DNA from 3 places in the Shewanella alkalitolerans genome. Region 2 is predicted to be linked to each of the others. Evidence: predicted binding sites of a transcription regulator. Region 2 holds the regulator's gene; each other region holds the start of a gene.
The links. Region 2 encodes sigma-54, which starts transcription at its own class of promoters, with help from an activator protein. Its sites were predicted from a motif close to GTTGGCACGNNNNTNGNNT; they were not measured.
Positions count from the first base shown of each region.

Region 1: flgB (flagellar basal body rod protein FlgB) is a predicted target of sigma-54. The motif match lies at 2,653-2,671, and genes of this name have one in related genera.
Region 3: fliE (flagellar hook-basal body complex protein FliE) is a predicted target of sigma-54. The motif match lies at 1,587-1,605, and genes of this name have one in related genera.

Region 1 is NZ_CP080422.1:1,486,228-1,493,532, forward strand. Features, by position in the region: gene flgA (flagellar basal body P-ring formation chaperone FlgA) at 1-408, opposite strand, end outside; gene K0J45_RS06605 (chemotaxis protein CheV) at 618-1,538, shown strand; gene K0J45_RS06610 (CheR family methyltransferase) at 1,676-2,515, shown strand; gene flgB (flagellar basal body rod protein FlgB) at 2,704-3,102, shown strand; gene flgC (flagellar basal body rod protein FlgC) at 3,105-3,524, shown strand; gene flgD (flagellar hook assembly protein FlgD) at 3,535-4,317, shown strand; gene flgE (flagellar hook protein FlgE) at 4,381-5,742, shown strand; gene flgF (flagellar basal-body rod protein FlgF) at 5,942-6,685, shown strand; gene flgG (flagellar basal-body rod protein FlgG) at 6,696-7,305, shown strand, end outside.
Region 2 is NZ_CP080422.1:3,912,485-3,919,789, reverse strand. Features, by position in the region: gene mgtE (magnesium transporter) at 1-846, opposite strand, end outside; gene K0J45_RS16975 (HPr family phosphocarrier protein) at 947-1,222, opposite strand; gene rapZ (RNase adapter RapZ) at 1,215-2,063, opposite strand; gene ptsN (PTS IIA-like nitrogen regulatory protein PtsN) at 2,060-2,503, opposite strand; gene hpf (ribosome hibernation promoting factor) at 2,506-2,793, opposite strand; gene K0J45_RS16955 (RNA polymerase factor sigma-54) at 2,824-4,311, opposite strand; gene lptB (LPS export ABC transporter ATP-binding protein) at 4,446-5,177, opposite strand; gene lptA (lipopolysaccharide transport periplasmic protein LptA) at 5,174-5,719, opposite strand; gene lptC (LPS export ABC transporter periplasmic protein LptC) at 5,706-6,263, opposite strand; gene kdsC (3-deoxy-manno-octulosonate-8-phosphatase KdsC) at 6,260-6,811, opposite strand; gene K0J45_RS16930 (KpsF/GutQ family sugar-phosphate isomerase) at 6,813-7,305, opposite strand, start outside.
Region 3 is NZ_CP080422.1:1,504,679-1,511,983, reverse strand. Features, by position in the region: gene fliF (flagellar basal-body MS-ring/collar protein FliF) at 1-1,142, opposite strand, end outside; gene fliE (flagellar hook-basal body complex protein FliE) at 1,201-1,533, opposite strand; gene K0J45_RS06710 (sigma-54-dependent transcriptional regulator) at 1,729-3,072, opposite strand; gene K0J45_RS06705 (sensor histidine kinase) at 3,065-4,087, opposite strand; gene K0J45_RS06700 (sigma-54 dependent transcriptional regulator) at 4,309-5,742, opposite strand; gene fliS (flagellar export chaperone FliS) at 6,010-6,420, opposite strand; gene K0J45_RS06690 (flagella biosynthesis chaperone for FliD, FliT) at 6,429-6,761, opposite strand; gene fliD (flagellar filament capping protein FliD) at 6,874-7,305, opposite strand, start outside.

The sequences.
Region 1 (7,305 bases), 2.1 Mb from region 2:
GTCTAGGCGTATCTGATCCGATTCAATGAGATCGCCGGGCCCCAAGGTTTGGTTGGCCACCACCACGGGGAAGAGCACCTCGACGCGAACCGAAATGTAGATTTGCCAGGGGTAATCGAGATCTGGACTGGCGCAGCTGATCTTGACCGTGTTGTTTTTACTGATGGCGCGATCGCTGGCAATTTCCGCCTTGGGCTCGCCTAAACAGGCGGGGGGATTTAGCCGGGTGTCCAGACTCTGGGGGGTAATAATGACCTTGGCATCTTGGGGGAAGACCATTTTTTCCTGCACAGCCTCTGTAGCTAATCGCGCTATGGTCGATACAGAGGGAACACTGGTGGTCTCAGCCGCCTTTAAGGGCAGAGAGATGAGTAGCAAAAACAGAAAATATGCAAAATTTACTTTCATAATGAATTGACTAGCTTGATTAGCCAGATTACACCTATACTTCGTTTTAAGAGCCAAGGCTTTGCCATTTTTTGTGAGAAATGAGTGTCATAAATTTGACAAAGTAAAGGTCTGGTTGTCATATAACTAGATAAAGCAATTAGTATGCCTATACTCATATTTACCATGGGAACGGCTTCGCATTCACCCGACAACAGGGCAAAGGCATTATGTCGAGTATTCTTGAATCAGTTAACAAACGCACCCAACTTGTAGGACAAAACCGCTTAGAGCTATTGCTGTTTAAGTTAAACGGGCGGCAAAGGTTTGGCATTAACGTATTTAAGGTGAAAGAGGTGCTGCAGTGCCCGCCACTGACAGGCCTGCCTAAGCTCAATCCCTATGTGAGGGGCGTGGCTCATATTCGCGGCCAGACCATTTCGGTGATCGATCTCAGCGCGGCCACCGGCGGCAGACCGATAGAAGATACCGAGGGTTGCTTCATCATCATCTCCGAGTACAACCGCAGTGTGCAGGGTTTCCTGGTTAAGTCGGTCGAGCGCATCATCAACATGAACTGGGAGGCGATCATGCCGCCACCGCAAGGGGCGGGGCGTTACTCCTACCTGACGGCCGTGACTGAGATTGAGGGTGAGCTGGTGGAGATCCTCGATGTCGAGAAGATCCTCGATGAGATCTCGCCGGTGAAGACTCAGATCAGTCAGGAAGTCGACGAGCAGTTGACCATAGACAGAGACCGTCACTATCACATCATGGTGATCGACGATTCGGCCGTGGCACGCAAGCAGATAATTCGCGCACTGGAATCTCTGAGCCTACAGATAGATACCGCCAAAGATGGCCGCGAGGCCTTAGATAAGCTGGTGAGCGTCGCCGCCGAGATGGATAACGTGGCTCATGAGATCCCGCTGATCATTTCCGATATCGAGATGCCGGAGATGGATGGTTATACCCTGACGGCAGAGATCCGCGACAATCCTAAATTGAAAGACATTAAGGTAGTGCTGCATACCTCGCTCAGCGGCGTGTTTAACCAGGCCATGGTGGAGAAGGTGGGCGCTAATGACTTTATCGCCAAATTTAATCCTGATGAATTAGCGGCGGCGGTGAATAAGCATCTTAGTTTGTAATTTGTACTAAGTTGGGCCTGAGCCTAAATTTGGTAAGTTTAGGCTTGTATCAGTGAGTTAGCTAATGTATAACGCTGACCTCTGTAACGCTTGCTATAGTGTATGTTGTAGCCTGTTTTCTTTTTTGATATTGGGATATCAAGGTGCCGAATAAATCACTTGCCGAAGCCGAGTACAACCAATTTAAATTATTTCTGGAACAACACAGCGGTATTGTGTTGGGCGACAATAAGCAATATTTGGTTCGTAGTCGACTCGCGCCTCTGATGGGGAAATATAACCTTCCCTCATTATCTGAAGTGGTTAAACATTCGATGAAGCCCACCGAGCGGCAACTTCGTGCCGAGGTGATCGACGCCATGACCACCAACGAAACCTTGTGGTTTCGCGATCGCTATCCCTTTGAGCTGTTAGGCAATAACCTGTTACCCGAGTATGCCCGCCTGGGACGGCCGCTGAAGATCTGGTCGGCCGCCTGTTCGTCGGGGCAGGAACCCTATTCGCTAGCCATGACCATCTTGGAATATCAGCAGCGCAAGCCTGGCGCCTTGCCCGGCAGCGCGACGATTCTGGCTACTGATCTCTCCCCCTCCATGTTAGAGCGCTGTAAGGCAGCCGAATATGACAACCTCGCCTTGGGGCGCGGTCTGTCCGAGGAGCGTAAACGTCAGTTTTTTGAACCCACGGGGACTGGCTCCATGGTGGTGAAGGCTAACGTCAAGCGTTTGGTGAACTTCAGGGCACACAACCTGCTTGAGAGTTACACCTTGCTCGGCAAGTTTGACATCATCTTTTGCCGCAACGTGCTGATCTATTTTGCCCCAGAGGCAAAGGCCAAGATATTGCGGCAATTTGCTGCCGCCCTCAATCCCAAGGGGATACTGTTTCTGGGGGCCTCGGAGTCGATTGCCGGCCTGACCGATGAGTTTGATATGGTGAGATGTAACCCAGGGATCTATTACCAGAAGCGGACCTAAGGTCGCAAACCTAGCCCTTCAAGGGGCTAACCCTCTGAGTTCGCAATCAAGTTTCAAATGCCAGCAGTCGCTGGCATTTTTTATGCCTGCCATTTCTATATCTGCTTTACCTAAGCAAGTTACCTAGAACTGATTTTATTGGCACAAGTATTGCTTTGTTTATGGCATTCGTGTGTGGAGGCAATTTTATGGCGATTAGTTTCGATAAGGCATTGGGGATACATCAGTATACCTTGGGGATACGTTCGGCGCGGGCCGAGGTGATCTCGTCAAATATCGCCAATGCCGATACGCCCCATTACAAGGCGAAAGACCTGGATTTTGATAAGGCGCTGCAGGCGGCGCGCACCGCCCAAAGTGGGCTGGCGATGAGCCGTAGCAACGAGAAGCACTTCGATTTGGCGGCGCTTTCCCAGCAACACATTAGCTATCGGGTGCCAAATCAGCCCGATACTGGTGATGGCAATACGGTGGATATTCAGCAGGAGCAGTCAGAGTTTATGCAGAATGCGCTCGAGTATCAGATGTCGTTAGGTTTTCTTGACGGTAAGTTTTCCGGCCTGAAAAAAGCCCTTAAAGGAACGTAATCATGAGCCTTTTTAATATCTTCAATGTGGCAGGCTCTGGCATGTCGGCCCAGTCGGTCAGGCTAAATACCACTGCCAGTAATATCGCTAATGCCGATTCAGTTTCCAGCAGTGTGGATAAGACCTATCGCGCCCGTCACCCGGTTTTCGAGGCCGAGTTGGCCAAGGCCAGTCATCAGCAGAATACCAGTCAGGCGGTCAAGGTGGCCGGTATCGTCGAGAGCGATAAGCCGTTACAGAAAGAGTATTCACCCGATCATCCGTTAGCGGATGCCGATGGGTTTATTTATAAGCCAAATGTCAATGTGATGGAGGAGATGGCCAACATGATCTCGGCCTCTCGTTCCTACCAGATGAACGTACAGGTTGCCGATGCGGCAAAATCTATGCTTCAGCAAACCTTACGCATCGGCAATTCCTAGGGGGTAAGTCGTGAGCCTAGTTAATCCGTTAAATACTCAGGTTGCGCAAACCAGTTCGACCCAGAGCGCCAAGACAGTGACGCCTCAGGCATCGAGCAGTCAGGCAACCACCCAGACCACGGGAAATCCGTTTCTCGACAGCATGCGCCTGCAGGAGGAGTCTTCGATCCCTGAGGCCAAGAGTCAGGAGCTGACCCAGGAGGATTTCTTCTCTCTGCTCAGTCAGCAGCTGTCGATGCAGGATCCCTTTAAGCCGGTGGACAACGATCAGATGATCGCCCAGATGGCGTCTTTCTCTACCGTTGATGGCATCACTAAGCTCAACGAGGAGATAGTTAACCTCAATACCGTGATGACCTCGAGCCAGGCGTTGCAGGCCTCGGGGCTAGTGGGGCAGAAGGTGTTGATCCCATCGGATACCGGGCATATTTCGGCGGAAGATCCCGTGCTCAAAGGGGTGATCAGTACCCCTGAGCCTATCGAGTCGATAACCGTGCGAATCGAAGATGAGAAGGGCCAGCTAGTGAAGACCTTCACCGTCGATGGTAGCGACGGCGGCAATATAGATGTCTCTTGGGATGGACTGGATAAGGATGGGGAACCCGTTGCCAGTGGTAACTATTCCATTAAGGCATCGGGCAAGGTAGATGGTAAGAGTGAAGATTTAGCCGTATCGACCTACGCTCACGTGACGAGTGTTTCGCTGGGGACGGCAAGTACCGGCGCAATTCTCAACTTGAGAGGCATAGGCGGTATCAAACTCGGTGATGTTCTGGCCGTGTCTGAAACCTAGACAAAGCAGAGCGTTAGGGCACTTAGGTCCAGAACAGATAACAAATTTTTAGTGAGGTGATTTATGTCATTTAACATTGCATTGAGTGGTATCGCGGCGGCGCAAAAAGATCTCAATACCACGGCGAACAACATCGCCAACGTTAATACCACTGGCTTTAAAGAGTCGCGCGCCGAGTTCGCCGACGTGTATGCCAGCTCTATCTTTGCCAACAGCAAGACTACTGTCGGTGGCGGTGTTACCACGGCTCAGGTGGCACAGCAGTTCCAACAGGGCAGTCTGCAATTTACCAGCAACGCGCTGGATATGGCGATCAATGGCGGCGGTTTCTTTGTGACCTCATCGGAAGTGGGTTCACAGGATCTCTCCTACACCCGCGCCGGTGCCTTCAAGGTCGATGCCGACAGTTACCTGGTGAACTCTGCAGGTAACTACCTGCAGACCTTCCCGGTGGACAAAGATGGTAATTCCACCTCGGTGAGTCTCACCACCACGCAACCGGTGAAGATCCCTGACACTGCCGGTAGCCCACAGAAGACAGACAATATCGGTATTCAGATGAACCTCAACGCGGGTGAGGGCACGCTGGATCCGGCGAACTTTAATCCGAATGACCCCGATACCTACAACAACTCGACGTCGGTCACCATGTACGACTCACTGGGTGAGCCACATATTCTGACCACCTATTTCGTGCGTCCACCCGAGGCGGCTTACACAGGCACCAGTAACTGGGTGGCCTTCTATGCGGTTGACGGCAAGCAGGTGGATTTGGCGGGCGCCGCGGGCACCTATGGTCGTGATACTACGGGTGACGGTGTGGCTGACTCGACCGGCACAGCGGTTAACGCCAGCGGCTGGAAGGGCTCGGTTTTATCCTTCAACGACACAGGTGCCTATACCGGCAGCGATCCTGCGGTGATCACCACAGAGACGCTCGGTGTTGGCGGCGCTAATGTGTTAGGCCCAGGTACAGATGGTAGCCAGACACTCACCCTTAACTTCAACAGCCCGACGCAATATGCCTCGCCATTTGAGGTGACCGAGCTGAGCCAGGACGGTACCACAGTGGGTCGTCTGACTAACGTGGAAGTGGGCGCCGATGGCTTGATTAACGCCAGCTACAGCAACGGCTCTACCGTGCCTCTGGCGCGTGTCGCCCTGGCACGTTTCTCCAACGAGCAGGGCCTGACTCAGGTGGGTAACACCTCCTGGAAGGAGAGCCTTGACTCGGGTCCGGCGCTGGCGGGTGAGGCCAACAGCGGCACCTTCGGTAGCATTCGCTCATCGGCGCTGGAGCAGTCAAACGTCGACCTGACCACAGAGCTGGTAGATCTTATCTCTGCCCAGCGTAACTTCCAGGCGAACTCGCGTACCTTGGAAGTGAACAACACTCTGCAGCAGACGGTACTGCAGATCCGTTAAGCTGCCGCTTAGTGGAATTCGTGAAATGTGTTGCCCAGGCGGCAACACATTTCCGCTTCTCTTGCCGCTTCTCCTTTCCTTCCTTAGCTTCATTTCTATCTGCTTGATTTAGCCTGCTTAACCAAATCTATTGCTTGGCATGATGTTTGCTTTGTTCTGTTATTAGACAGTTTTAGTTGAAACATTGACGGAGCAGCAAGTGGATAAATTACTCTATGTCGCCATGAGTGGCGCCAAGCAGAATATGAATTCGCTGGCAGTGCGTGCCAACAACCTTGCCAATGCCAATACCGACGGCTTTAAGTCGGATCTGGAACAGGCCAGATCTATGCAGGCCTTTGGCGAAGGGTTGCCGACACGGGTGTTTTCGATGACAGAGAACCCGTCAGCTAACTTTGCCGCCGGTCCCATAAAGACCACGGGACGGGATCTCGACATCGCGGTGAAAGGTGACGGCTGGATAGCCGTGCAGGCCGTCGATGGCGGTGAGGCCTACACTCGCTCTGGCAGCCTGAGTTTCGATACTTCAGGCCTGCTGCGTAACGACAGAGGCAACCCTGTGATGGGCGATGCCGGTCCTATCGTGTTACCCCTTCCTATCGAAAAGGTCGAGATTGCCCAGGATGGCACCATCTCGGTCAGACCGCTCGGCTCAACCGCTGAGGTGATCGAGGAGGTCGGCCGTATCAAGTTGGTTAACCCTGGTAATCAAAACTTGATGCGTGGCGAGGATGGTCTGTTCCGTCAATTGTCTGGCGTTAATGCCCCGGCCGATCCCAATGTTGCCGTGGAGAGTGGCGCCATCGAAGGCAGCAATGTCAACGCCGTCGACGAGATGGTCTCTTTAATCGATCTGCAGCGCCAGTTTGAGATGCAGGTCAAGATGATGAAAACCGCCGAAGAGATGGATCAAGCCTCTTCGTCATTAATGCGCATTAGTTAGGAGATAGATTATGCATCCGGCGTTATGGATTAGTAAGACTGGCTTAGATGCCCAGCAAACAGATATCTCGGTGATCTCCAACAATGTGGCGAACGCGAGCACAGTTGGATACAAGAAGAGCCGGGCCGTTTTCGAAGACCTGCTCTATCAAACCGTCAACCAGGCGGGGGGGATCAGCGCCTCTAATACTAAGCTACCCAACGGCCTGAACATAGGTGCGGGTACCAAGGTGGTGGCGACCCAGAAGATGTTCACTCAGGGCAATATGCTGACCACTGACAACTCACTGGATCTGATGATCGAAGGCCCGGGTTTCTTCGAGGTGCAGCTGCCAGATGGCACAACCGCCTATACCCGAAATGGTCAATTTACCTTGGATGATACCGGGCAGATCGTGACCCCGGGTTCTGGCTATGTGTTGCAACCGGCGATCACCATCCCGGATGATGCGACTAGCATAACCGTTTCTGCCGAAGGGGAGGTCTCGGTGAAGACCCCTGGCGCGGCGGAAAACCAGGTGGTGGGTCAGCTGAGCATGTCAGATTTTATCAATCCGAGCGGCCTGGATCCTATGGGGCAGAACCTCTATCTGGAAACCGGCGCCAGCGGCACGCCGATTC
Region 2 (7,305 bases):
TGGGCCGAAGGTATCTGTGTCGTCGTCCATCCCCGCCATCCCCATCATGGAGTGTTCGGCATCTTCACGGATCACGTCGACGATATCATCGATGGTGATACGCCCCAGCAGACGGTTGGTCTCCTCTTCGACCACGGGGGCCGAGACCCAGTCGTGACGCTCGAACAGCTGGGCGACTTCGCCGTCATCCATACCCACGGGGATCCCTTCGAGATCGTCGTTCATGATCTCCCGCACCGAGGCATTGGGGTCGCAGGTCAGCAGGTCGGTAATGCGCACACCGCCCAGCAGGCTGTCGCGCTTATCCACCACATAGAGGGTATCGGTGGCATCGGGCAGCTCGCCGCGGATCCTCAGGTAACGCAGGATCACGTCTATGGTGACATCGGGGCGCACGGTGACAGTATCCGTGTTCATGATACTGCCGGCAGTGTCTTCCGGGTAGGAAAGGGCTTGCTCCACCCTGGCTCTGTCTTGCGCCGTCATCGACTGCAACACCTGATTGAAGACGCTGTCGGGCAGACTACGCAGTATGTAGGCCAGATCGTCCGTGTCCATGCCTTCGGCCGCCTTGGCGACGCGCTCGGGGCTCATCTGGGTGATCAGGGTATCTTTGAGCTCTTCGCCCAGTTCGTCGAGGATCTCCCCCGTGTGCTGCTGATCGATTAGCTGCCAGAGCACCTGACGGGTGCGCGGCGGAGAGGATTCCAGGATGAAGGCGATATCAGAGGCGGCCATGTCGTGCAGCATGCTGCGCACATGGACAAACATGCCGCTGCCTAAGGCTTGAGTGAGCTGATTAAGGCGTTGATCTGTGGTTTCACTATCTAACACTTCGATCGGCATAGCTCCTCCTTTGGCAGTTGATTGAACGGCTTGGGTGGTAGGCTTGTAAGTCTATGATAAGTATAGGACGAAATTAAGCGGGCACCGCAAAGCGAGCCGATTATACGGCCTCATCGAATTTGGCGTCAATAAGGGCGCTGATGGCATCCAGGGCCGCCAGGGCATCTTTGCCTTCGCTGGTGATGGTGATGGTTTTACCCATGCCGGTTTCGAGCATCAGGAGGCCGAGTACGCTGGCGGCGGAGGCCTGTTTATCGCCCTGGATCAGAGTGACCTCGGCGTCGAACTTAGCGGCGAGCACCGCCAGCTTGGTCGCCGCTCTGGCGTGCAGGCCCAACTTGTTGCAGATGGTCAGCTCGCGAGCCAACTTAGTCATGCTTTAGCTCTCGGTGGCGCGCCTGAACCTTATGCTTGCCCTTGTTGAACAGCTTGGCGAGCTGGTCGGTCACATAGACAGATCTGTGCTGGCCGCCGGTGCAGCCGATGGCTATGGTGAGGTAGCTGCGGTTGTTGCGCTCCAGGTGAGGCAACCAGGTTTCCAGCAGGTTTTCGATCTGCCAGATGAACTTGTTGACCAGGGGTTGCTGGCTCAGAAACTGCTGCACTGGCTCATCCAGGCCAGTCAGTGGCCTCAGCTCAGTTTCCCAGTGGGGATTGGGTAGGAAGCGCACGTCAAACATGAAGTCGGCTTCGGTCGGCATGCCATATTTAAAGCCGAAGGACTCGAAGTTGATCACCAGCTCCTTGTCGACCGTGCCCAGCAGGATCTCGCGCACCTTGTCGCTCAACTCATAGATGTTGAGGTTAGAGGTGTCGATATAGTGATCCACCAGTTTAGCTATGGGGTCGAGCAGCTTGCCCTCGAGCTGAATTGCCTCCTTGAGGGAGACCTTAGAGCGCGACAGCGGATGTAGCCTGCGGGTCTCGCTGTAGCGCTTGAGCAGTACATTGTCGCTTGAGTTCAGGAAGAAACTTAAGATTTCGGTATCTTTGGGGAGCTTGGCCAGCTGCTTTTCCAGCTGGATCTCTTCGCTGGGCATGTTGCGCACATCGACGCTGATGGCCACGAGATCGCTGCGCCCCTTGAGCTGCTCCAGCAGGGACTCCATCATCTGCAAGGGCAGATTGTCGACACAGTAGTAGCCTAGATCTTCTAGGACCCTGAGTGCGACGGATTTTCCCGATCCTGAGCGTCCGGATACCAAAACCAATTTCATTGGGTGATCACCTGATAGAGTTCGGATTCATCTTGGGTCTTTCTTAGCTGCTTCATGATCGCCTTATCATTGAGCTTCTCGGCCATAGCGGCCAGGGTGCTAAGATGTTGCTCGCATTGATCTGCGGGCACCAATAACGCAAAAAGGATATCGACGGGCTGATTGTCAATGGCATCGAATGCAATTGGTTCAGCACATTTCACCAGTACGGCCACGGGTTGATCTATGTTAGTCAGCCGTCCGTGAGGAATCGCGATACCATTGCCTATACCTGTGCTGCCCATTTTCTCTCGAGCCAGAAGGCTTTCAAATATTTCTTGAGAGGAGAGGGTGGGGTACTGGACAGCGGCTAAGTCGCTGATAAGCTCCAGTACCTTTTTCTTACTGCCCGGAGTGGCGCAGGTGGTGCACTCCGGCCGCAGGATGGTACTCAGTTCCATCGTTAATGTTTAGTAAGCTTCTCTTTGTGTTTAATGACCTGACGATCGAGTTTGTCAATCAGGGAGTCTATCGCGGCATACATGTCCGCATGTTCGGATGTTGCGAACACTTCTCCGCCACGGAGATGTAACTTTGCCTCAACCTTCTGTTGCAACTTTTCGACATTTAATACAACGTGCACATTATTGATCTGATCGAAATGACGTTCAAGCTTTGTGAATTTCTCTTCGATGTAGCTTCGTAGAGATTGGGTGATCTCGATATGGTGCCCAGTCAGGTTTATTTGCATAAAGATAGTCCTCCAGTTTCCAGGTTTGTTTTATAAGCTCTTGCGCTGATTCGAGGGCGGTATAAGCATTGCCTCGCGATACTTGGCAATGGTGCGTCTAGCCACCTTAATCCCCTGTTCGGCCAAGAGTTGAGCCATCTTGCTGTCGCTCAATGGCTTTTTCTGGTTTTCCGCAGCAACCAGCTTCTTAATGAAGGCACGTATTGCTGTTGAAGAGCACTCTCCGCCATCGTCGGTACCGACGTGACTGGAGAAGAAGTATTTGAGCTCGAAGATCCCTCTCGGGGTATGCATATATTTTTGCGTGGTCACACGTGAGATGGTGGATTCATGCATCTCCACCGCCTCGGCGATGTCGTTCAGTACCATGGGCTTCATCGCCTCTTCGCCAAATTCGAAGAAGCCTTGCTGGAAGTCGACGATACAGTTGGTCACCTTGAGCAGGGTCTCGTTGCGACTCTCAAGGCTCTTGAGGAACCATTTGGCTTCCTGCAGGTGGCCGCGAATAAACTGGCCATCCGCTTGACTCTTAGTGCTGCGGGCCATGGCGGCATACTGCTGGTTGACGTTGATCTTGGGCATGCTGTCTGGGTTAAGCTCGACTACCCAGCGTCCCTTCTTCTTGGTGACGGTCACATCCGGGATCACGTACTCGTCGCGGCTGGCGGTGATGGCGAGGCCTGGACGGGGATTCAGGGTCTGGATCAGGGCGATGGCATCCCTCAGTTCATCTTCCTTGAGCTTGGTCTTGCGCATCAGCAGACGGAAGTCGCGTCCGGCGATGAGATCCAGGTGTTCTTTGATCAGCATGCGGGCGTTGGCTATGTGCGGTGTATCGTCGCTGTACTGGGCCAGCTGGATCGTCAGACATTCGCTGAGGTCGCGGGCCGCCACACCAATGGGGTCGAAGTGTTGTACCCGTTTGAGTACCGCCTCGACCTCGTCGAGTTCGATCTCTGGGTCGCCCATGGCCTCGAGAATATCTTCGCAGGTCTGGGTCAGGTAACCGCGCTCGTCGATGGCGTCGATGATGGCGGTGGCGATGGCCAGGTCGTTATCGGAAAAAGGGGTCAGGTTCTTCTGCCATTCCAGGTGTTCGTATAGACCTTCGCTGGTCTCGCCCTGAAAAGGCATGTCGTCGTCGCGCATGGCGCCCGAGCTTGAGTTTGGTGAGGCGGTGTAGACCTCATCCCAGGTGGTATCCACCGGCAGCTCGTCTGGCATTGAGTCTTGAGTCAGGGCGTCTGAGGTCTCGACCCCTGAATTATCCTGGCTCGAATCCAGCTCTATCTTGTCGTCGTACTTGTTGTCGAAGCTGTCGCTGACGCTATCGTCTTGCAGCTCGATGCTGGCGCTCTCCTGCTCTTCATCCAACTCCAGTAGCGGGTTGGATTCTAATGCCTGCTGGATCTCCTGCTGCAACTCTAATGACGACAACTGCAACAGACGTATGGCCTGTTGTAGCTGGGGCGTCATGGTGAGATGCTGACCCATTTTGAGCTGAAGTGACGCTTTCATCGTACTGCTATTCCCTTGTTTCTAATTATAAAATGAGAAAGCTCTGGCTATATGTGCCGGACAAATATATCGGATAGTGCCTAAAGCCACAATTAACGCATGGTTTTTCCTCTGTGGCCCCATTATAAGATTAACTATAGCTTGAATTGTTCACCTAAGTACACTGCTCGTACTTGCTGGTTGTCTAAGATTTCGGCGGGTGTGCCCTCGGCGATCAGATTACCATGGCTGACGATATAGGCTTTCTCGCAGACGTCTAATGTTTCGCGCACGTTGTGGTCGGTGATCAACACCCCCAGGCCGCGATTCTTAAGCTGCTCGATGATCTTCTTGATGTCGATAACCGAGATGGGATCGACCCCGGCGAACGGCTCGTCGAGAAGAATAAACTTAGGGTTGGCGGCAAGCGCCCTGGCGATCTCCACCCGGCGACGTTCACCGCCCGAGAGCGCCATGCCGTGGCTGTCACGGATATGGGTGATGTGAAACTCTTCCAGCAGGTGTTCCAGCTCCTCTTCGCGGCCATCGTTATTAAGATCGCTGCGGGTCTGGAGCACGGCCATGATGTTGTCCCGCACCGAGAGCTTACGGAAGATACTGGCTTCCTGCGGCAGGTAGCCTATGCCTTTGCGGGCGCGTAGGTGCATTGGGTCTAGCGTCAGGTCGTCATCGTCGATAAAGATGCGGCCCTTGTCGCTCTGTACCAGGCCGACGACCATGTAAAAGGTGGTGGTCTTGCCGGCGCCGTTTGGCCCCAGCAGGCCGACGATCTGCCCGGTCTTTACCGTGAGGCTCACGTCTTGGACAACGGCACGACTCTTATAGCTCTTGGCGAGGTTCTCCGCCTTCAAGATCAGGTCTGTCATTGTTTTTCCTGTTCTGGTTTCTTCTCGGGCTTCTGCTCTGGCTGGATCTGTTCCTGATAGTTCTCAGGCTGAATGATGGTGATCACTCTGTCTTTGCCTGTGCTCTCGGCGATCAGCTGTTGCTGCTCTATGTTGTAGCGGATCTGCGAACCCGTGACCTGGCTGCCTTCCTGTTCCAGGGTGGCGTCGCCAATGAGCGTCAGGGTGCGGCTGGAAAGCTCGTAACGTATCTCCTTGGCGCTGGCCGAGGCGGGACGGCCATCTTCCATCACCTGAGAGTAGGTGGCTGGGTTGCCGGTGGCGATCAGTATCTTGCCGCTGTTCTTCTCTTTGCTGAAGGCGCGCAGTTCACTGGCCAATATCTTGATAGAGCCTTGGGTGACCTCGACCGGACCGTGGAAGATGATCTGGTTGTTCTTAATGTCGGCTTCCTGGCTGGCGGCAGAGATCTTAACCTCTTGCAGCAGGTCGTTCACCTTGGCATGGGCGCCAATACTGACCAGGGGCAGCAGGCCCGCAAGAATAAGGCTATTTAGTTTCATATGTTCCTTCTACCTGACTCGTCAGTTTTATATTTTGGGCGTTGAGATCGGCATATAAGCCTTCCCCCGTGATGAGGAAATCACGTCCTGTGATCCGAATGCTTCTGTCGGATGTCATAATCATAGTATTGAGATCCAGCTCCAGATAGGTGGTCTCTATGGTCTGAATCGGTTCCTCTGGGCTAATGGCATCAATGATAACATTATTTTCCAGGGTGACCCGTCCGCTATTTTTGTCCAGTGTGCCCTTGGTGGACCTCAGGCGCCACTGGGCATCGCCGTTGTCGGGGTAGACCAGATAGATGGGCTGGGTAAAGTAGGTCTGGTTGCGCTCGGCGTAGTGCTCCATGTGACTGGCCGATACCCGGCTGTTGATACCACCCTCATCATTGTATTGCACGCTCTTGAGATCTCTGACTATGTAGTCGGGACGATCGACATTATCCAGGGCCAGCTCTTCGCTGCCCTTTTTCGACTGAACCTGCCAATAGAGGATCAGTGCGGTGCCGAAGAAGGCGATGATCGCCAGCGTGACTCTGTTCATATGCTCATTCCGTGGGCCGAGGCAAACTTATCCTGGCTGAGCAGGATGAGATCCGTCAGTTCACGCAGTGCGCCGTGGCCGCCATTGATGTGGGTAACCATGTCGGCGTGTTGGCGCACATAGGGGTGACCGTCGGCCACGCAGACAGACAGGCCTACCTTCTCCATCACGGGCAGATCCACCATGTCATCGCCGATATAGGCCACTTCTTCCGGCGTCACCTTATAGAGGTTAAGCAGCTCCTGATAAGGCTCGAGTTTGTTGTCGACGCCCTGGTAGATATGGGTGATACCCAGGGCCGTCATGCGATCTTCCACTATCTGCGACTTACGCCCCGTGATGATGGCCACCGGAATATCGCTGGTCAGCAGCGAGCGGACGCCATAGCCGTCGCGGGTATGGAAGGTCTTGAGTTCGTCGCCCGAGTTGCTCATATAGACCAGACCGTCGGAGAATACACCGTCGACGTCGCAGATCAAGAGTTTGATCTGTTTGGCTTTTTGCCAGACCGCGTCGGTTATCGGGCCGTAGAAACCTTGATGTGCCATGTTAGATCACCCCCGCCTTGACCATGTCCAGCATATTGAGTGCGCCAATCGGCTTCTGCTGCTCGTCGGTGACGATCAGGCCGTTGATCTCCTTCTCGTCCATCACCTTGAGGGCCTGGGCGGCTAAGATGCCTTCGCTGACGGTGACGCAGCCATGGGTCATCACCTCTGAGATGGAGGTCTTGCGCAGGTTGATCTCGGCGTCGATCACCCGGCGCAGGTCGCCGTCGGTGAAGATGCCGACCAGCAGGCCCTGGCTGTTGACCACGCCTGTCATGCCAAGCCCCTTCTTGGAGATCTCATACAGGGCCTCAGTGATACAGATATCTTCGGCCACCAGAGGCAAGTCATCACCCTTGTGCATCACGTCGCTCACCTTGAGCAGTAGCTTGCGTCCCAGACTGCCACCGGGGTGGGAGAGGGCAAAATCATCTTTGGTGAAGCCTCTGGCCTGCAGCAGGGCCACCGCCAGGGCATCGCCCATGACGAGCGTC
Region 3 (7,305 bases), 2.1 Mb from region 2:
ACCGCTACCGACACGCTAACCCGTCTGACCACCCCCACCTGCTGGCGGGTATGGCTGATGGTAGTGTCTAGCTCATAATTGCGGGTTGCCTCTTTGTGGCTAGAACCCGGCAGGGTCTGTTCTTGAGCGCTGGTGCCGGTGGCCTGCTGAGGAATATTGGCTTCCATCGGTGGCTGGTTGCTCAGCGCGCCGGCGATGCCACCAGTGCTGGCACCGGTAGAGTTATTCTCAACCGTCATTTCGCTGCGCACCGCGGGCAGATCCGGGTTATAACGCTTGGCAGTCTGCTCGACCGAGGTAAAGTCCATGTTCACATCGACCTGGGCGGTAAAGTTCTCCGGTCCCAGGATCGGCATCAGAATCGATTCAATCTTGCTGCGGTATTCGGCTTCTTTCTGCTGCACCAGCTCGAGCTCGCGTCTGGCTCTGGCCGAGCCTGCGGTTTGGCTGCCCGAGTTTAGCAGGCGGCCGTTAGCGTCGGTGACAGTAACGCGAGTCGGCTCGAGACCGTGCACCGCCGAGGCAACGATATCTACGATGGAATCGACCTCCTCCTGACCCAGACCGCCACGGCGGGTATTAACCACCACGGTCGCGCTAGGCTTAGAGCGATTGCGGGCAAATACGTTCTCTTTAGGAATGGCCAGGATCACCTTGGCTCGGCTAACGCTCTTTAACTCTTCGATGGTACGTGCCAGATTTTGCTCCTGGCTGTTCTTGAGTCTGGCGGCCTCCATGCGCTGGCTCACGCCAAAGCCGCTGTCTTTTGAGAGGTAATCGTCACGGTTAGGTGAATTATCGATACCGGCGCGGCTCAGCATCATCTTGACGTCTTGGTACTGATCTTCCGGCACCTTGAGCACATCGACATCGATCTGATAGTTGACCTTGTTTTTGTCCAGCACATCCAGGACCTGCACCATCTCCTGGGTATCCATCTTACCCAGAGGGCGGTATTCGGGCTCCTGGGCCCACAACATGACGAAGACGGCCAAGGCCAGACAGATAGCCAGCGCCAGGATCATGGTGATCTGCCTGAGCATGTCGACACCGCCAAACATACCGCCGCTCGGCTTATGTTCTTCTTGTACGCCGCCTGCCAACATATCCTGCGTTGTGCCAGCGCCAGTTCCGACTACCATATCTGTGCTCACGATAAATACCTGCCGTTATCTTTCTTAATCTTTAGGGAGTCCATGCCTAGACAGGCATACTCATGATCTCTTTGTAGGCTTCCACCAGCTTGTTTCGCACCTGAACGGTGGCCTCGAATGCCACGCTGGCCTTCTCTCTGGCGATCACGGTATCTGACAGTGTCACCCGGGTGTCGCCCATATCCAGACGTGTCTGCAGCGAGGATGAGGTGGCCTGCAGCGCGTTGACATTGCCCACAGCTTCAGACAAGAGGCTACCAAAGTCGCTACCACTGGTGTTCGCCACCTGCTGAGTGATATTAGGTGTTATCCCATTAGGCTTTATTTCGCCCGTGAGTGTCTGCATCTCTTGCAGTAATGAATTGGCACCTATCTGCATCTTGGCCTCCGCTATCGTCGTGAAATTGACGAAATCTATTCTTATTCAGACCAATGCAATATGTTTGCCAAAAATAGAAAAAGCCGACAAACCCAGATTGGGAGTCGGCTTCGAAACGTTCAAATGGGCCGTAGAGACGCTAAAGCGGCGGTTTGCTTCCTTCACTAACGCAGAACGACCAAAACGGCTAGCCTATCAGGCAGGAATCTGAATACCCATGTCGCGCATACGCGCCATCTTATATCTCAGGGTCCGGGCGCTGATACCCAGCTTTTCGGCCACCTGCTTGCGACTGCCGTTACACTGATTAAGGGTCTCTAGGATGATCACATGCTCCTGTGCCTTAAGCTCATCGCCTAGCCCTTCAGGCTCGGCTACCATTTCACTCTCAAAGGTAGGCTCCAGCATCACATCCTGAGTATCGATAACGATATCCTTGGCGCAGATGGTGTCGCCTGTCTGTAAGATCAGGGCGCGCTGAACCACGTTATCCAGCTCTCGCACGTTACCCGGCCACCTGTGGCCCAATAGACGCCTGCTCGCCTGATCGTCCAGGCTTGGCGCCACGGCTAAACCGGCAGCCTTGGCATGACGCAACACCAGGTGTCTCGCCAGCGGCAAAATATCCGCCGGGCGTTGATGCAGCGCCGGCCAGGTGAGTGGAAACACATTGATACGGTAATAGAGATCTTCCCTAAAATCGCCTTTAGTCGCCATCGCCTTAAGATCTCGGTTAGAGGTGGCCAGCACTCGCACATCGAGTTTGATCGTCTTACGGCCGCCGAGTCGCTCGACTTCCCGCTCCTGCAATACCCTCAGCAGTTTGGCTTGCAACCCCAAATCCATCTCGGAGATCTCATCGAGCAGCAAGGTGCCGCCCTGAGCCTGTTCAAACTTACCGGGACAGGCCTGATACGCGCCGGTAAAAGCCCCCTTCTCGTAGCCAAACAGTGTGGCTTCGAGCATGTTTTCAGGAATTGCCGCGCAGTTGATTGCCACAAACGGCTCGTTGGCACGCTGGCTGTGTTGATGAATATAGCGGGCAAGCACCTCTTTACCCGAACCACTCGGCCCCATGATCATCACGGAGGCATCAGACTGAGCCACCTTCTGTGCCAGCGCCAAGAGCGCCAGGCTGCGCTCGTCGGCCACCACGGGTTGATCTTCGATAAGCTTAGGTTTGAGATAACGCGACACCTGGTTGAGCAACACCTCTGGCGCAAAGGGTTTCGCCAGATAGTCCACCGCGCCGAGTTTAATGGCGCTTACCGCACTGTCTATGGTGGCAAAAGCCGTCATCAATAAGATGGGCACCTGGGCATTATGCTGCTGAAGATAGTTCACCAGCCCGAGACCGCCTATCCCCTCCATCTGCACGTCGCTGATCACCATGTCGAATTCCTGGCCCTTGAGCGCGACGATGGCCGCCTCGGCCGATTCCACATCGACACATTCATACTGCGCCAGCAACAAGGTATCGACTAGGGCTTCGCGCAGCGCCGCATCATCTTCAACGAGTAATATCTTGGCTTCAGCCATGGCTTACCTCCAGCCCAGAATCGGCCGATACAGCCGGCAGGTTAAACGAGGCGCGACATCCCTTTCCCGCGATACAATTGAGTTGCAAGCGGCCCTGATGATTTGCCACAACCGTCTGCACGACCGCTAAGCCCAGACCTGTGCCTTGGGCCTTAGTGGTGAAGAAAGGCTCTAACACCTTCTCCTGCATGTTGTCATCAAGCCCCTTACCGTTGTCGACCACCTCGAAGGCGACAGTCCCCGCCTTATCTTGGGCATTAAGCCAGATCTGACTGGCCCCGGCCTCGATACTGTTCATCACCAGATTGTTGATCGCCGAGCTGAGCGCCGCCGGATTAGCCTTAAAGCGCAAGTGAGTGTCTAGCTTAAGATGCAGCTGGCACCCCTTACGCTCGGCGATAGGTTCGCAGTTGGCCATCACGCTAGTCATCACCTGCTGCATGTTGCAGACTTCGGTCAATTCCTGCTGACGCCCCTTGGCCATCAGCAACATGTCATCCACCTGTTGCGACAGTTCATTGAGCCTGTCGATAAGCTTGCCCTGAAAACGCTCCCTCGAGGCCTGGGTCAGCTTAGGGCTCCCCAGGTTCGCGGCGTAGAGTAAGGCCGCCGACAAAGGTGTTCGCACCTGGTGGGCCAGGCTGGCCACCATCTTACCTAAGGCGGATAGGCGTTGCAGATGCGAGAGATTCTTCTGTAGCAGACGGGTTTCGGTCAAGTCGGTCAAGACGATCAGCTGACCAGGCTCGGGCGTTAGCGGCGTGATCGCCAGCTTTACCCGGCGACCGTTCTTCAACGAGACCTCGTGACCGTCATCATCTTGGGGCGAAAAGGCACGGTTGATCACCTGTAACCAGCGCATCCCAGCCAGAGGTTGTCCCAACAACTGCACGGCAACGGGGTTGGCATCTGTCACCACACCATCGCCATTGAGGATCACCACGCCCGATGGCATAGCCTGGAGTATATGTTCCATGCGGCTGGAGATGGCATCGTTTGCCACCTCCCCCCCCATGACTTGGGAAGGAGCCAGTGTTACCTGCGCCTGCGCTGTATATGCCACCTTTGGATTCGCGGCCATAACCACTCCGTCAATAATTTGCTGCTAAACAGGCCGATGCAGGTAACATGCCAATTAAAAAGCTAACAAAAAGTCAGAATTAACAGAGAATTATGAGTCAGATACGACAAAGGCCCAGAAATGGGCCCTTGTTTATAGAGTGCGGCGAGCAGGAGTTAATCTTTGCTCATGCCATACTTGCGCATCTTCTCAACCAGTGTGGTACGGCGGATGCCAAGCATTTCTGCGGCGCGTGCCACCACATTATCTTGTTGATCCAGTGCCTGGCGAATCATATCGATCTCAAGCTCGGCCAACAGATCCTTAAGGTTCACGCCTTCTGGTGGCAGTTCACTGGGGAAACGGCTCTCGGGAATATCGACCGCTACCTCATCGCTGAAGATAGAGGCCAACGCATCGCGTTCCAACTCCTCTTCACTGACCTGCACCTGATATTCAGGCACATCGATATGGCGGTATTTAAGCGGCAGGTCATTAACGTCGACCAAGCCCCCCGGATAGAGGATCGTCAGACGCTCAACCAGATTAGAGAGTTCACGCACGTTACCCGACCAGCTATGTTCCTTGAGTGACTCAATCGCACGCTGGGTAAAACGCACCTTGCCACGCCCCTCGTTATAGACGCGGCTTACTAATTCTTGCAGCAAGAGTGGGATATCGTCTTTGCGCTCGCAAAGGGCCGGCATCTCTACGGGAAACACATTGAGGCGATAGAAGAGATCTTCGCGAAACTCGCCATTGGCGATCATGGTTTCAAGCTCTCTGTGAGTCGCCGCGATGACACGCACATTGGTATGAATAGGCTTACTGCCACCGACACGCTCGAAGACGCGCTCTTGCAATACACGCAGCAGCTTAACCTGCATCTGCAAGGGCATGTCGCCTATCTCATCGAGGAACAGGGTTCCCCCTTCGGCAAGCTCAAATCGTCCCTTACGGGCACTGATAGCACCAGTAAATGAGCCCTTCTCATGACCGAAAAGCTCACTCTCGAGTAGCTCTGGCGGGATGGCGCCACAGTTCACGGGGATGAAAGGTCCATCACGACGATCGGAAATATAGTGGATATTGCGAGCAACCACCTCTTTGCCTGTACCGGACTGGCCTAAGACTAAGACAGTAGCATCTGAACCCGCGACCTGATTGATCAGGTGACGCACCTGGGCGATACCTTCACTGCGGCCCACTAGGCTGCGAAACAGTTTTGTCTGGTTACCACTGGTAGGAATATCTGGACGCTTAGCCTGCACAAACACCTGGCAAAAATGCAGCAGTTCGGTCAACTGAGGATAATTTAACGGCTCTTCGATACACCCCAACACATTGCCTGCCGACACATCGCCATTAGAGCCCAACAACAAGATTGGCTGCCAAGGCATAGAGGTGGCGATAGATTGCAACAGGGTCTTGTTTTGCGCCTCTTGTGCAATCACAAGTGCTCTATAGCGGGTATTCGACATTCGAGATTCGAGTTTGTCGACGGCAAGCAACTCGACCTGCTCACCAAGAAACTCAAAAACACAAGATAAGCGATTAATTCGCTCTGACTGATTACCGACAAGTAGAATTCGTTGATCTGTATGCATCATTTAAGAAGGCCGTAAAGCACTCAGTGTTATTCGCATTAATTATTAGTGTTAGTTGCTTCGAAAGCGAGATAATCGTTTTAATCCAGTTTTTCCAAAAAATGACTATCACACGGAATAGTGTATTATCAGCAGCACATTAGCAAGTATCAGATTCATTTTCTGACAAACTCATCTGATTTTAGAGCAAATTCTCAACGTATCAAGCATCAGGCGCCAATCGTTTGACGCCTGACAAAAAGTTGTTGTTCAGAAAGATAGTCGAGGCGATTAAATTGCCTCTGTGTGTGATGCTAAATGGTGTTCATTTTGGGGGATCGCGTCCCAGCCTTCCTTGATGGTTTTAAGCAGTGCTACCACATCATCGATGGCATTAACATCGTTATTGATATTGGCCTCAGACATACGAACGAGCATATAGTCATAGAGTTTAGTGAGGTTCGCTGCGACATCACCTTCGGCTTCCATATTAAGGCTGCCATTTAAACCATTGACTATCCCAATGGCTTTACCGATTAATAAACCTCGCTGAGCAACATCGCCCTGCTCAATGGCACACTTTGCCTGCGCTAAGCGTTCTATTGCACCAGCCAACAACATTTGAATAACGCGATGCGGTGACGCAACACTTAAATCACTCTCCACAGAAACCTTTCGATATGATTGCATTGAACCACGCATATTTACACCTACCTGTTTGATTCTATTGCTTGATAAGCCTTGATTTGACGCTTAGCAGCAGTATTTGAATGTAATAATGACAAACGATGACTCAACACCTTTTTACTCTTAACCGTTAGTCTTTGACTGAGCATAAGTTGATGTTCGAGCGCTTCTCTATCGGTAAAGTCATCATCAGACACTAAAGCTTGCAACAAGGTTGCCCGCTTATCTATTAGCTCCTGCAATTCTAGTACCAAACTGGATGACTCTTCATCATCTACACTAACACTGTTAATTTTATCTAAAATTAACAGTGCCTTACTATTAGTGTCATCGAGTAGATTAATTATCTCTTTCACCCTGACCTCAGCTATCTATCCAATTGGCGCTAGCAGCGGTTATGATCATGCCAATATTTCGACTCAGTTATCAGCAGATTCGAAACGCGAATTACATCATTCGCTTTTGCAGTTATTTATTTTGCTTGACCACGCCAGGCAGAGAATCTAAACGAGAAATCAACATATTTGACTGGGAGTTTAAATTTGCGACGACCAGGTCCATCGCATTAAACTGCTTGTATAAACGATCGCTATAGGCAGCCATACGCTTATCTAGCTGTTTCCGACTATCTGAAATACGCGATAACTGCTCATCTAACGAACTGTCACGTCCATCGATAATCCCTCCCGATTTCACATAAGTATCAACCAGGCTAGACATTTTGTGGGCAAGACCAGTTTCTTCAGTAGAGAACAGTTCGGCAATTGCTGACTGATTATTTTCAATCGAATCTTTTAGTTTATCGGAATCGATTTCCAGTAAACCTTCACGAGTCGTCTTCACCCCGAAGTTAGCTAACATCTGCATGCCATCTGAGGTGTCTACACCAGATGATATCAT